DNA from 3 places in the Paenibacillus sonchi genome. Region 2 is predicted to be linked to each of the others. Evidence: riboswitches for the same ligand, from Rfam matches in the RefSeq annotation. Region 2 holds a riboswitch; each other region holds the start of a gene.
What was found. Region 2 has a riboswitch for cyclic di-GMP ahead of JI735_RS11470 (choice-of-anchor A family protein). Riboswitches for the same ligand answer to the same signal wherever they lie in the genome.

Region 1 (3,278 bases), 130 kb from region 2:
ACTGACATACAGTCCTGAACAGATTGTCCGCTTCCGCCTACGAAACGGAAGATACAATAATTCATTTATCAACAGCTACACAAATCAGAGGAGGAATTCGAATATGGGTATCAAAAAAACATTGGGTCTTGGCATCGCATCGGCAGCACTCGGTTTGTCCTTGATTGGCGGAGGGACCTTCGCATACTTTAGTGATACTGCAACAAGTACGGCTACCTTCGCAGCAGGCACACTGGATCTGAACTCCGATCCTTCCGTAATCGTGGATATCCAAAACCTGAAACCGGGCGACACCGTAACCAAAACTTTTAAGCTTAAAAATGACGGAACCTTAGATATCGGCTCGATTCTGCTGAAAACCACCACTGAGGTTACAGATACCCTCGGCGACAACAACGGTGTCGATCTCAGCAAATTCATCAAGGTTAAATTTCTGAAGAACAACGATAAAGGAACGATTCTCTCACCGGAAGTTGTGGTGTATGAAACTACACTGGACGCCCTGAAGGGTCAAACCCCGGATCTGGTCAACAATACCGGATGGGATCAAATTCTCACTGAAGCTGACGGCATCAAAGCACAGAGCAGCGACAGCTTTACGGTCAAGTTCGAATTCGTGGATACTGGCGAAGCACAAAACTATTTCCAAAAGGATAAGCTGAAGCTGACCTGGAATTTCGAAGCCAAACAAGGCCCCAAAAAGGATTACTAATTCATAGCGGACTGCATTTTCTGAAGCAGCCTATCCTGATTCCGGATCCGGAAGCAGATTAGGCTGTTTTCCCTTGTACCAATGATTTTTGTCCGTTGTAAGGAAATTTGTTATACTGACAAGTGGAAACGGCTCTGCGTCTTACGGGCGGCACCCGTTTCGGCGAGAAATATGAGGATGATTATTGGCGTTAACCGTAAAATCCTTATATTTTAACAAAAAGTACGGAGGGGCGTTGTAATCGTGCCGGATAATATGGGAAGTCGCATCCACCATCTCCGTCTGGAAAAAGGCTGGTCCTTATCCGAACTGGCGGACAAGGCTGATGTTGCGAAATCATACTTAAGCAATGTAGAAAGAAATATCCAATCCAACCCCTCAATCCAATTTATCGAAAAAATCGCTGACGCGCTCCAGGTTTCCATCCACAGTCTGCTCTATGGCGAACCTTCGGATGCTGATGAATCCTCCCTGGACGGCGAATGGTTCCGGCTTGTTCAGGAAGCCATGGCCTCAGGTATAAGCAAGAGGGAATTCAAAGAGTTTCTCGATTACCAAAAATGGCGGCTGGAGCAGAAGGATCAATAATGGCGGTCGTCCGCAGGCTCCAGCGATACAGAAAAGGGCACAGCTTATGATTGCTGTGCCCTTTTCTGTATGTATTTCCATCATAATAAACGCCTCTACATCGCCTGCAATGCTGTTTTTTCGTTTAAAAACCGGCGGATTTCATCCGCCTCGATCCCTGCCTTCTTGGCCGACATCAGCAAATACACCCATTCTAAATCCAGATCACCCGTCAGCAGTTCTCCGTCATTCCCCTGGTTGGACTTATCCAAGAATATCTCCTCCTAGAAATTATGCGTCCCCAGGCAGTCCGGCCGTCGTAGTAGCTGCAGCATCTCTACAGTAGACCCGAGACTTTGTGTCCCTGCCTTTCGGCAGGTTTACCCTTTACTGGACCCTTTACATGAAAGGATCTGGTTAGAAACCATGAAACCGTTATCCGCAATAACATTATACAAGATCTTACACGAAAAGTGTGTCGTTATTTGGAAAATTTTTTATGCTAAGTAGTGCAAAAGAATAGCTTTTTTTGCTAACCTTTGTCCAAAAAATATGTCTTAAGGAGCTGTTGATGAACATTTCCGGTTTATACATAGGTCATTGTTACTGGTTGAACCGGCTGCAAATCCTGATTCTGCAACCAATATCCGTTCTTCATCATTTCCGGACTGAATCATGCCGTTTTGCGAACGGATTCCCCGAAAGTATGAATTGATTACACGTCTTGAAAGTAGCACAATAAGATGTGAAATGAAACCGTAAACATCGCAGCTCCACTGGGCGCTCAAGCCACATGCGGCCACGTGGAGTTCATCCGTTAGGAGGATGTATTCATGGCAGTTAAAGAGCCCTATAACGAATCCATTTGGAGTAAGTATCACGGCCCCAATCTGGGCTATATTCAAGAGAAATATGAGCAATTCGTTAAAGATCCCTCTTCAGTAGAACATCATTACCGTGATCTATTTACTGTTTCCGGCCCTCCTCCGCTTGCTCCGGATGCCGTACCGGCCCCGCAGCCGGCTCTTTCGGGAGGCACCGAGTGGCTGAGAAAGGCCGTAAGAGCTTCCAAGCTAATCGCCAATATTCGTATATATGGCCATATGGCCGCCAATATTGATCCGCTTGAGCAGGGGAATAACCCTATGGCGAAATGGCTGGATTATGAAACCTATGATCTCACCCGCGAGGACCTGATCGCTATGCCCGCCTCGCTGATCTGGGAGAATGCGCCGGCGGATGTTCATACCGCCTGGGACGCGGTTCACCGGATGCTCCGGGCTTATACGCAGACTATCGCCTACGAATTCGGGCATGTGCACGACGAACAGGAGCTGCGCTGGCTGAACAGCCAGGCAGAGTCCACAAGCTCTCCGGCCCCTCTGAATAATGCCGAGCGCAAGGAGCTGCTGAACCGCCTGATCCAGGTAGAGCAGTTCGAGACCTTCCTGCATAAAACCTTTGTCGGCCAAAAACGCTTCAGCCTGGAAGGCAATGATGCGCTGGTGCCTATGCTGGACGAGATTGTCCGTGCCGCCGCACATGATGGTGCGGAACATATCCTGATGGGTATGGCCCACCGCGGACGCCTGAATGTGCTGGCTCATATTCTCGGAAAGCCCTACGATATTATTTTCTCGGAATTTCATCATTCTCCCAACAAGGAGCTGTTCCCTTCCGAAGGCTCCATGGGCATTAACTACGGCTGGACGGGTGACGTGAAATACCATCTGGGCGCAGACCGTGCCGTGCGCGAAGGCGAGACTGTCCGCACCCGCATTACACTGGCGAACAACCCGAGCCATCTGGAATTCGTCAACCCGGTTGTTGAAGGTTTTGCCCGCGCAGCTCAAGAGGACCGGAATTCTCCGGGACTGCCGCAGCTCGACACGAACAAGGCCATGGCTGTGCTGATGCACGGGGATGCTGCTTTTCCTGGTGAAGGCATTGTCGCAGAAACGCTCAACATCGGCAAACTTAAAGGGTATTCCAATGGCGG
Region 2 (3,278 bases):
GCGGCTGCGTTTTTTGCTGTTCAGAGAGGAGAAAAGGCGGAGATGAAATGTCTGACCATCCGGCAGCCCTGGGCCACATTAATTGCGCTTGGGGAAAAACAGTTCGAGACCCGTTCCTGGCAAACGGCTTATCGCGGTGAACTGGCGATTCATGCCGGAATGGGGATCGACACCACTGCCTGCGGGCAGGAGCCTTTCAAGTCGGCCTTGGCGCGGCATGGCTTCACTGTGGACAATCTCCCCCGGGGAGCCATCATCGCCATAAGCCGTCTGGCCGATTGCCATGAGGTAACGCAGGCGGATGCAGTTGAGGGCTGGCCCGGCGGCAATGAGCTGGTTTTCGGCGATTATGCGCCAGGACGCTATGCCTGGAAGCTGGAGGATGTGACGGCGCTTGCCCGGCCCATACCGGCGAAAGGCAGGCTGAGCTTCTGGGAGTACCCTGTGCTGGAGGGGGAGCAGTGACCTGCCGGGACTGCATAACCTTTTGGCGGAACAAGAAAAAATAATTAGCGGCCCAAGCCATGATTGGGTATGAACCGGCTGACTCGCGGGTAATCTTCTTATAGGATGTTTGGTGCTGCCACTGTCCCGCGCGATCATCAGGATGTATAAGAAAGGGCGTATGCATAGGAAATGGGAAGTCTCCTTATTGCGTGGCTTTGTATGCTGTGTTTGTATTTTTCGTTTGAGGATAAGGTAAGCAGGAAAATTATACTTCCCGTGGCCCTGGTCGTTTTTTTCGGCACGCTGGGTTACTGGAAGCTTTTAATGTAATTTTTATGCAGGTATCAGCTTGTTTTCAGGTTAAGGATATATATTGAATGTACCAAACACTCCCCGGTGTTTATAAATAGCTTGCAGGGTCTTGCCAGCTCCCATGGTGAGGCCCGTTTTATTTTGTCTGGCTGATCCTGGCGCAGCATGGGGTGGATAAAATAATCACTGGTATTTATAAAAAAAGGTGATTTTATGTGATATTTTTCACAATAAAATAATAAAAATTATTTTATATTAAAATTGAAATATCAAAGATTGAAACGTAACAAAAATAAAGCACCTCAAAAGGAGAATTATGATGAGTCATGAAGGAAGTCTCCGCCGCGGGCTGGCATTCGGGTTGTTTTTGAGTATTCCGTTGTGGGTGTCCATGATTGGCTGGGTTCAGCTGCTGTAAATCCCAATTCGCTATATCCGCAGTGTCTGGTTACGGGAGCGTATATAGCATTACATAGAGATGGATGAAGAACTGCTGCCGGTTGATTCCGGGGCGGTTTTTTGTTGTGCGGTCCTGATTCGAAGGAACGTTCTTGCTCCTTAAGGAGTAGCTATAGCTAGGAATAAAGATTCTGGATAAGATTTGAAATTATAGTTCGAATATACTAGATTTTAATATTAAAAATTGCAATTAAATACAGGATCTGATGCTGTAAAAAAGGAGAAAACCATTCTGCAGGGAGATTTCCTTCTGGACAGGAAGGCTGTAAAGCCTTATGAATAGCGGGTTTATCCATGTTCCAGGCAACCGTAACTTGAAAAAATAGTTAAGGAATAGATTGACAATCGGGCAAGGAAGAGGCTAAACTGAAATTAGTTCAAAAGTAACAAATGTCATAGACTACATAAGTTTCACTTAATCTATATTTCTCATGTATAAACGCAAACCGTCCGAAAGGACGGGACGCAAAGTCAGGAATCTAATGCCCGACCAGGGCTATGATCGTCCGGCCGCCGTGAAGCTGACCCTTCGTGGCGGTCTTTTTGTTGTTATAGTTTTTCCGCAAAATCATAGAATAAGTTACTAGGAGGTGCAAGGCGATTGAAAAAAAGATCACAGAAAGCAGCAGCTCTGATTCTGACAGGGGTACTGGCATTGAGCAGCACGGTTACCTGGGGATGGAATGTTAAAGCTGCGGGAAATATGCCGTATATCCCTACCCCTGTCCTGGGTGTTGCCGGCAATTTTAACGCATTTATTTTTGGAGATTTCACGCAATCTTACGATCAGATTCATGGAAGGCTCGCGGCTGAAGGAAATATTACGTTGCAGGGGTACGGTGTTTCCAAGGATGCGCCCGGCGGGGATGTGCTGGTTGCCGGCAAAAATCTCACTCTAACAGACGGAACTATATACGGAGCAGCTGTATACGGAGGCACTATAACCAGCATACGGGCGGATCTCAAGGAGACTCCCCGCCAAGGGACGCCGATTGATTTTGCGGCCGAGGAACAGTTTTTGGCCCGGCGTTCGGATGAATTGGCCGCATTGACGCAGACACAGCCTTTTGTAAAAGAATATGGAAAAATCACTATTAACGCTCCGGATGCCTATAATGTCATTCATCTGGCCGCTGCTGATTTGGCTGACGCCAACGGGCTGCAGTTCAACATAGCAGGTGATGCCACCGTCATTATTAATGTGGGCGGAAGCGCTGTGAAGATTCCCAATTTTCAATTCTGGGGAGGCAAACCCCGCAAGGTCCTGTTCAATTTCTATGAGGCTGCTTCTGTGAATATCGGGAACACGACAATCGAGGGCACGATATTGGCTCCTCATGCCAGTGTCTTTTATGATCATGCAGAGCTTCATGGCACACTGATCGCAAAAGCGTTCAGCGGTTATGTGCAGATGCACCACTATCCGTATGAAGGCTCCGAACCGCCTGCAACGCCGACGCCGACGCCGAGCGCAACGGCGACACCGACGCCGAGCGCAACGGCGGTGCCAACGCCGAGCGCAACGGCGACACTGACGCCGAGTGCAACGGTGACGCCAACGCCGAGTGCGACGGCGACACCAACGCCGAGCGCAACGGCGACACCGACAGCAGTCGTAACGCCGACGCCAACAGCAGTCGTAACGCCAACGCCAACAGCAGTCGTAACGCCGACGCCGACAGCAGTCGTAACACCAACGCCAACAGCAGTCGTAACGCCGACGCCGACAGCAGTCGTAACACCAACGCCGACAGCAGTCGTAACACCAACGCCGACAGCAGTCGTAACACCGACGCCGACAGCAGTCGTAACACCGACGCCGACAGCAGTCGTAACACCAACGCCAACAGCAGTCGTAACGCCGACGCCGACAGCAGTCGTAACACGGACACCGACGTCTAGCGCGTTACCGAGCGCCACTGCATCAGCGACGCCGACGCCGAGTACAGCACCAACACCTACAAGCGAAGTAACACCGGCGCCATCAACAGCAACGCCGACGCCAGACACTACAGTAATCTATGTTCCGGTAACGTTCCCGACGCCAACACCATCATTGG
Region 3 (3,278 bases), 180 kb from region 2:
ACATTGGGCGGATTTATGATGAATCCAAGGATAGACCGCTGTATATCGTGCGTGAGACGAGGGGCTACGGCGATGCAGAGAGTGGCGGAGAGAACGCGGGCGTGCGGAAGGACAATGATTATGCCAGATAGACAGATTAATGCAGGATTCATCCAGTTTTTAAAATTCAATGCCGTAGGTGTGCTGAATACCTTGATTGATTTTGCCATATTCACTCTCCTGCACTCACTGGGGATGATGAATGCCCCGGCGCAGATCATTTCTTACAGCGCCGGTACCGCCAACAGTTTCATTTGGAATAAGAAGGTGACTTTTCGGGACCGGGACCGGGGAGCAAGGATAGCTTTGACCGGATGCAGCTGGTAAGGTTCATTGTGCTGAACCTGGTTGTGCTGGGGATATCAGTGCTGCTTATGCATTTGCTGACCGGCCGCTTCGGCATTCAGGTGCTGGTTGCCAAAGTGCTGGTTACCGTCGTAACCGTAGTGATCAATTTTTTCGGAAGCCGGAAGTGGGTATTTTGAAAAAATGCACTAGATAGATTGGACTTTAATACTAACTTTCGGAGGTGATTTCATGCGCAAGTTCTCTTACTTAATTATTCTTGCCGGGATTCTGCTGATGCTGTACCCCAAAGCAAATGAATGGTATAACGACTGGCAGCAGCAGAAGCTGCTGGAGGAAGCCGAACAGGCGTACAGTGAGATTTCGCCGTCACCATCTCCGCAGTCAGATCTGCACAAACAATATGCTGAAGTCACCCAGCTTCTCGCCGAGGAATCCTCTGAGGGTGACCTGGCGAAAGCGACAGAAGCGCCGGCTCCCGAAATTAAGCTGGGAGGCAAGATCACAGGCATTATCCAGATCGACAAAATCAATTTGAAGCTGCCCGTACTGGAAGGGGCCACTAAAGCCAACATGAAGCATGCTGCCGCCCACATGAAGGAGACCGCGGCTATCGGGCAGGTTGGCAATGCTGCGATTGCAGCACATAGATCGAGAACAGCAGGCAGGCTTTTTAACAGGCTCAACGAAGTTGAGGTCGGTGATACCATATCCGTGCAAACAAAGGAACAGGATTACCAATACGTAGTGTATGATATTTCAATTGTAGAGCCTACGGATGTTTCCGTATTAAATGGACATAACGATGATAAAATACTCACTCTGATTACCTGTGATCCATTGGTCAATCCGACTCATCGCCTGATTATTCATGCCAGATTGTCTTAAATCCCAATTAGCGCGGCCTAAAGGTAGTATATTAGAATTTAATTAAAAAATAGTAGAAGTCTAGTGATTTGGGTCTTGAATATAGATATAAATATGATACTATATAACTATAAAAGCTAAACACGACAACGGCAAACCTATCGAAAGGTAGGGACGCAAAGCTAAAGGGCCTTCCCGCTATGGATGGCAGCCAGCTACCGAATGAAGAGGCTTTTTTTGTTTGTTCTTAAATATGAATCTATCAAACCGCATTAGAAGTAAGAACAGATAAAGCTTATACGATAACGGCAAACCTATCGAAAGGTAGGGACGCAAAGCTAAAGGGCCTTCCCGCTATGGATGGCAGCCAGCTACCGAAAGGGGTTTTATCCATGAAGAAGTTCTTTTTTACGTTGTTAACATTGTTTGTAGTTGCCGCTTCCGTTCAGACAGGATCAGCTGAAGCTGCCAGCACGGACACAGGCTGGTTGAATACATCGCAATTGAATCAAGGGGTTATCGCTGTTTCTTATGAAGTTCCTAAGGACAAGCGTATTAAGCTCATGATTACTAAGGACAACAACAGCTACACATATAACCTATATGCTTCTAAGCCTAATGAAACCTTCCCGCTGCAGCAAGGTAATGGATCTTATAAAGTTTCTGTTCTGGAGAACACTACCGGCAATAAATACAAAGTGATGTCCTCCGAAACCGTAGACCTCAGCATGAGCGATGCGAACGACGTATACTTGAGCTCCGTACAGAATGTGAAATGGAGTTCTTCCGATAAATCAGTTCTGAAGGCTGCTCAGCTCACACAGGGGCTGACCACTGATGAACAAAAGGTAAAAGCAATATACAACTACATCGTTTCTAATGTGAAATATGACTATAGCTTAGCTTCCAGTGTTACGACTGACTACATCCCCAACAATGACAATACACTGGCCACCAAGAAGGGGATTTGCTACGATTATGCTTCATTGTTTGCAACCATGCTCCGCAGTCAAGGCATACCTACCAAATTGGTGATGGGGAATACCAGCTATGTGACTTCATACCATGCCTGGAACGAAGTCTTGCTTGACGGCAAGTGGGTGACTATCGACACTACAGTTGATGCCGGTTTGGGCAAGAACAACAAAGAAACGGGATTAATTAAAGTAGCAAGCAAATACTCCGCAGCAAAATTCTATTAAGAGAAGTGAATATACAATCAACAATCGGATCTTTTGGAGATAACCCGCTTAAATATTAAGTGGGTTATCTTTCTTTTTCTAAAGGGTTGCTTTTTTATATGACTCTGGAGTATTATAAATAAGCGTTGTTGGAGCGCTGCAGAGTAAAAGAAGAACAGTTGAATAGATTGTTCGAAAAAAACTTGCATTTCTCAAACAAACGTGATATATTATAAGAGTTGCTGGTGACGACATAATCATCGCCGACAACGAGTTTGATCTTTGAAAACTGAACAACGAGTGAGTGGGATTTCACGCAAGTGAGATCCAAAATAGATGATTTTCATAGCGTGTTTCGCGCTTTAGAAATTTCATCAGAGAATGCAAATTCTCGTCAGATGTTTCAAAATGAGCTATCGCTCTTTTCAATACCAATTGGAGAGTTTGATCCTGGCTCAGGACGAACGCTGGCGGCGTGCCTAATACATGCAAGTCGAGCGGAGTTTATCCTTCGGGGTAAACTTAGCGGCGGACGGGTGAGTAACACGTAGGCAACCTACCCTCTAGACTGGGATAACTACCGGAAACGGTAGCTAATACCGGATAATTCCTTGACCCACATGGGTTTGGGATGAAAGGCGGAGCAATCTGCTGCTAGAGGATGGGCCTGCGGCGCATTAGCTAGTTGGTGGGGTAACGGCCTACCAAGGCGACGATGCGTAGCCGACCTGAGAGGGTGAACGGCCACACTGGGACTGAGACACGGCCCAGACTCCTACGGGAGGCAGCAGTAGGGAATCTTCCGCAATGGGCGAAAGCCTGACGGAGCAACGCCGCGTGAGTGATGAAGGTTTTCGGATCGTAAAGCTCTGTTGCCAGGGAAGA

Region 1: it holds a riboswitch for cyclic di-GMP, as region 2 does, so the genes downstream of both, JI735_RS10940 (anti-repressor SinI family protein) here and JI735_RS11470 (choice-of-anchor A family protein) in region 2, are expected to answer to the same signal.
Region 3: it holds a riboswitch for cyclic di-GMP, as region 2 does, so the genes downstream of both, JI735_RS12285 (transglutaminase-like domain-containing protein) here and JI735_RS11470 (choice-of-anchor A family protein) in region 2, are expected to answer to the same signal.

The regions. Positions count from the first base shown of each region.
Region 1 covers NZ_CP068595.1:2,368,864-2,372,141, reverse strand. Annotated here, with positions in the region: gene JI735_RS10950 (TasA family protein) at 104-712, shown strand; gene JI735_RS10945 (helix-turn-helix domain-containing protein) at 968-1,300, shown strand; gene JI735_RS10940 (anti-repressor SinI family protein) at 1,396-1,551, opposite strand; cyclic di-GMP riboswitch class I at 1,581-1,674, opposite strand; gene JI735_RS10935 (2-oxoglutarate dehydrogenase E1 component) at 2,113-3,278, shown strand, end outside.
Region 2 covers NZ_CP068595.1:2,496,844-2,500,121, forward strand. Annotated here, with positions in the region: gene JI735_RS11465 (ASCH domain-containing protein) at 43-465, shown strand; cyclic di-GMP riboswitch class I at 1,649-1,736, shown strand; gene JI735_RS11470 (choice-of-anchor A family protein) at 1,820-3,278, shown strand, end outside.
Region 3 covers NZ_CP068595.1:2,676,959-2,680,236, forward strand. Annotated here, with positions in the region: gene JI735_RS12265 (glycosyltransferase family 2 protein) at 1-131, shown strand, start outside; gene JI735_RS36885 (GtrA family protein) at 121-366, shown strand; gene JI735_RS36890 (GtrA family protein) at 354-524, shown strand; gene JI735_RS12280 (class D sortase) at 577-1,233, shown strand; cyclic di-GMP riboswitch class I at 1,354-1,435, shown strand; cyclic di-GMP riboswitch class I at 1,510-1,591, shown strand; gene JI735_RS12285 (transglutaminase-like domain-containing protein) at 1,605-2,414, shown strand; rRNA gene JI735_RS12290 (16S ribosomal RNA) at 2,826-3,278, shown strand, end outside.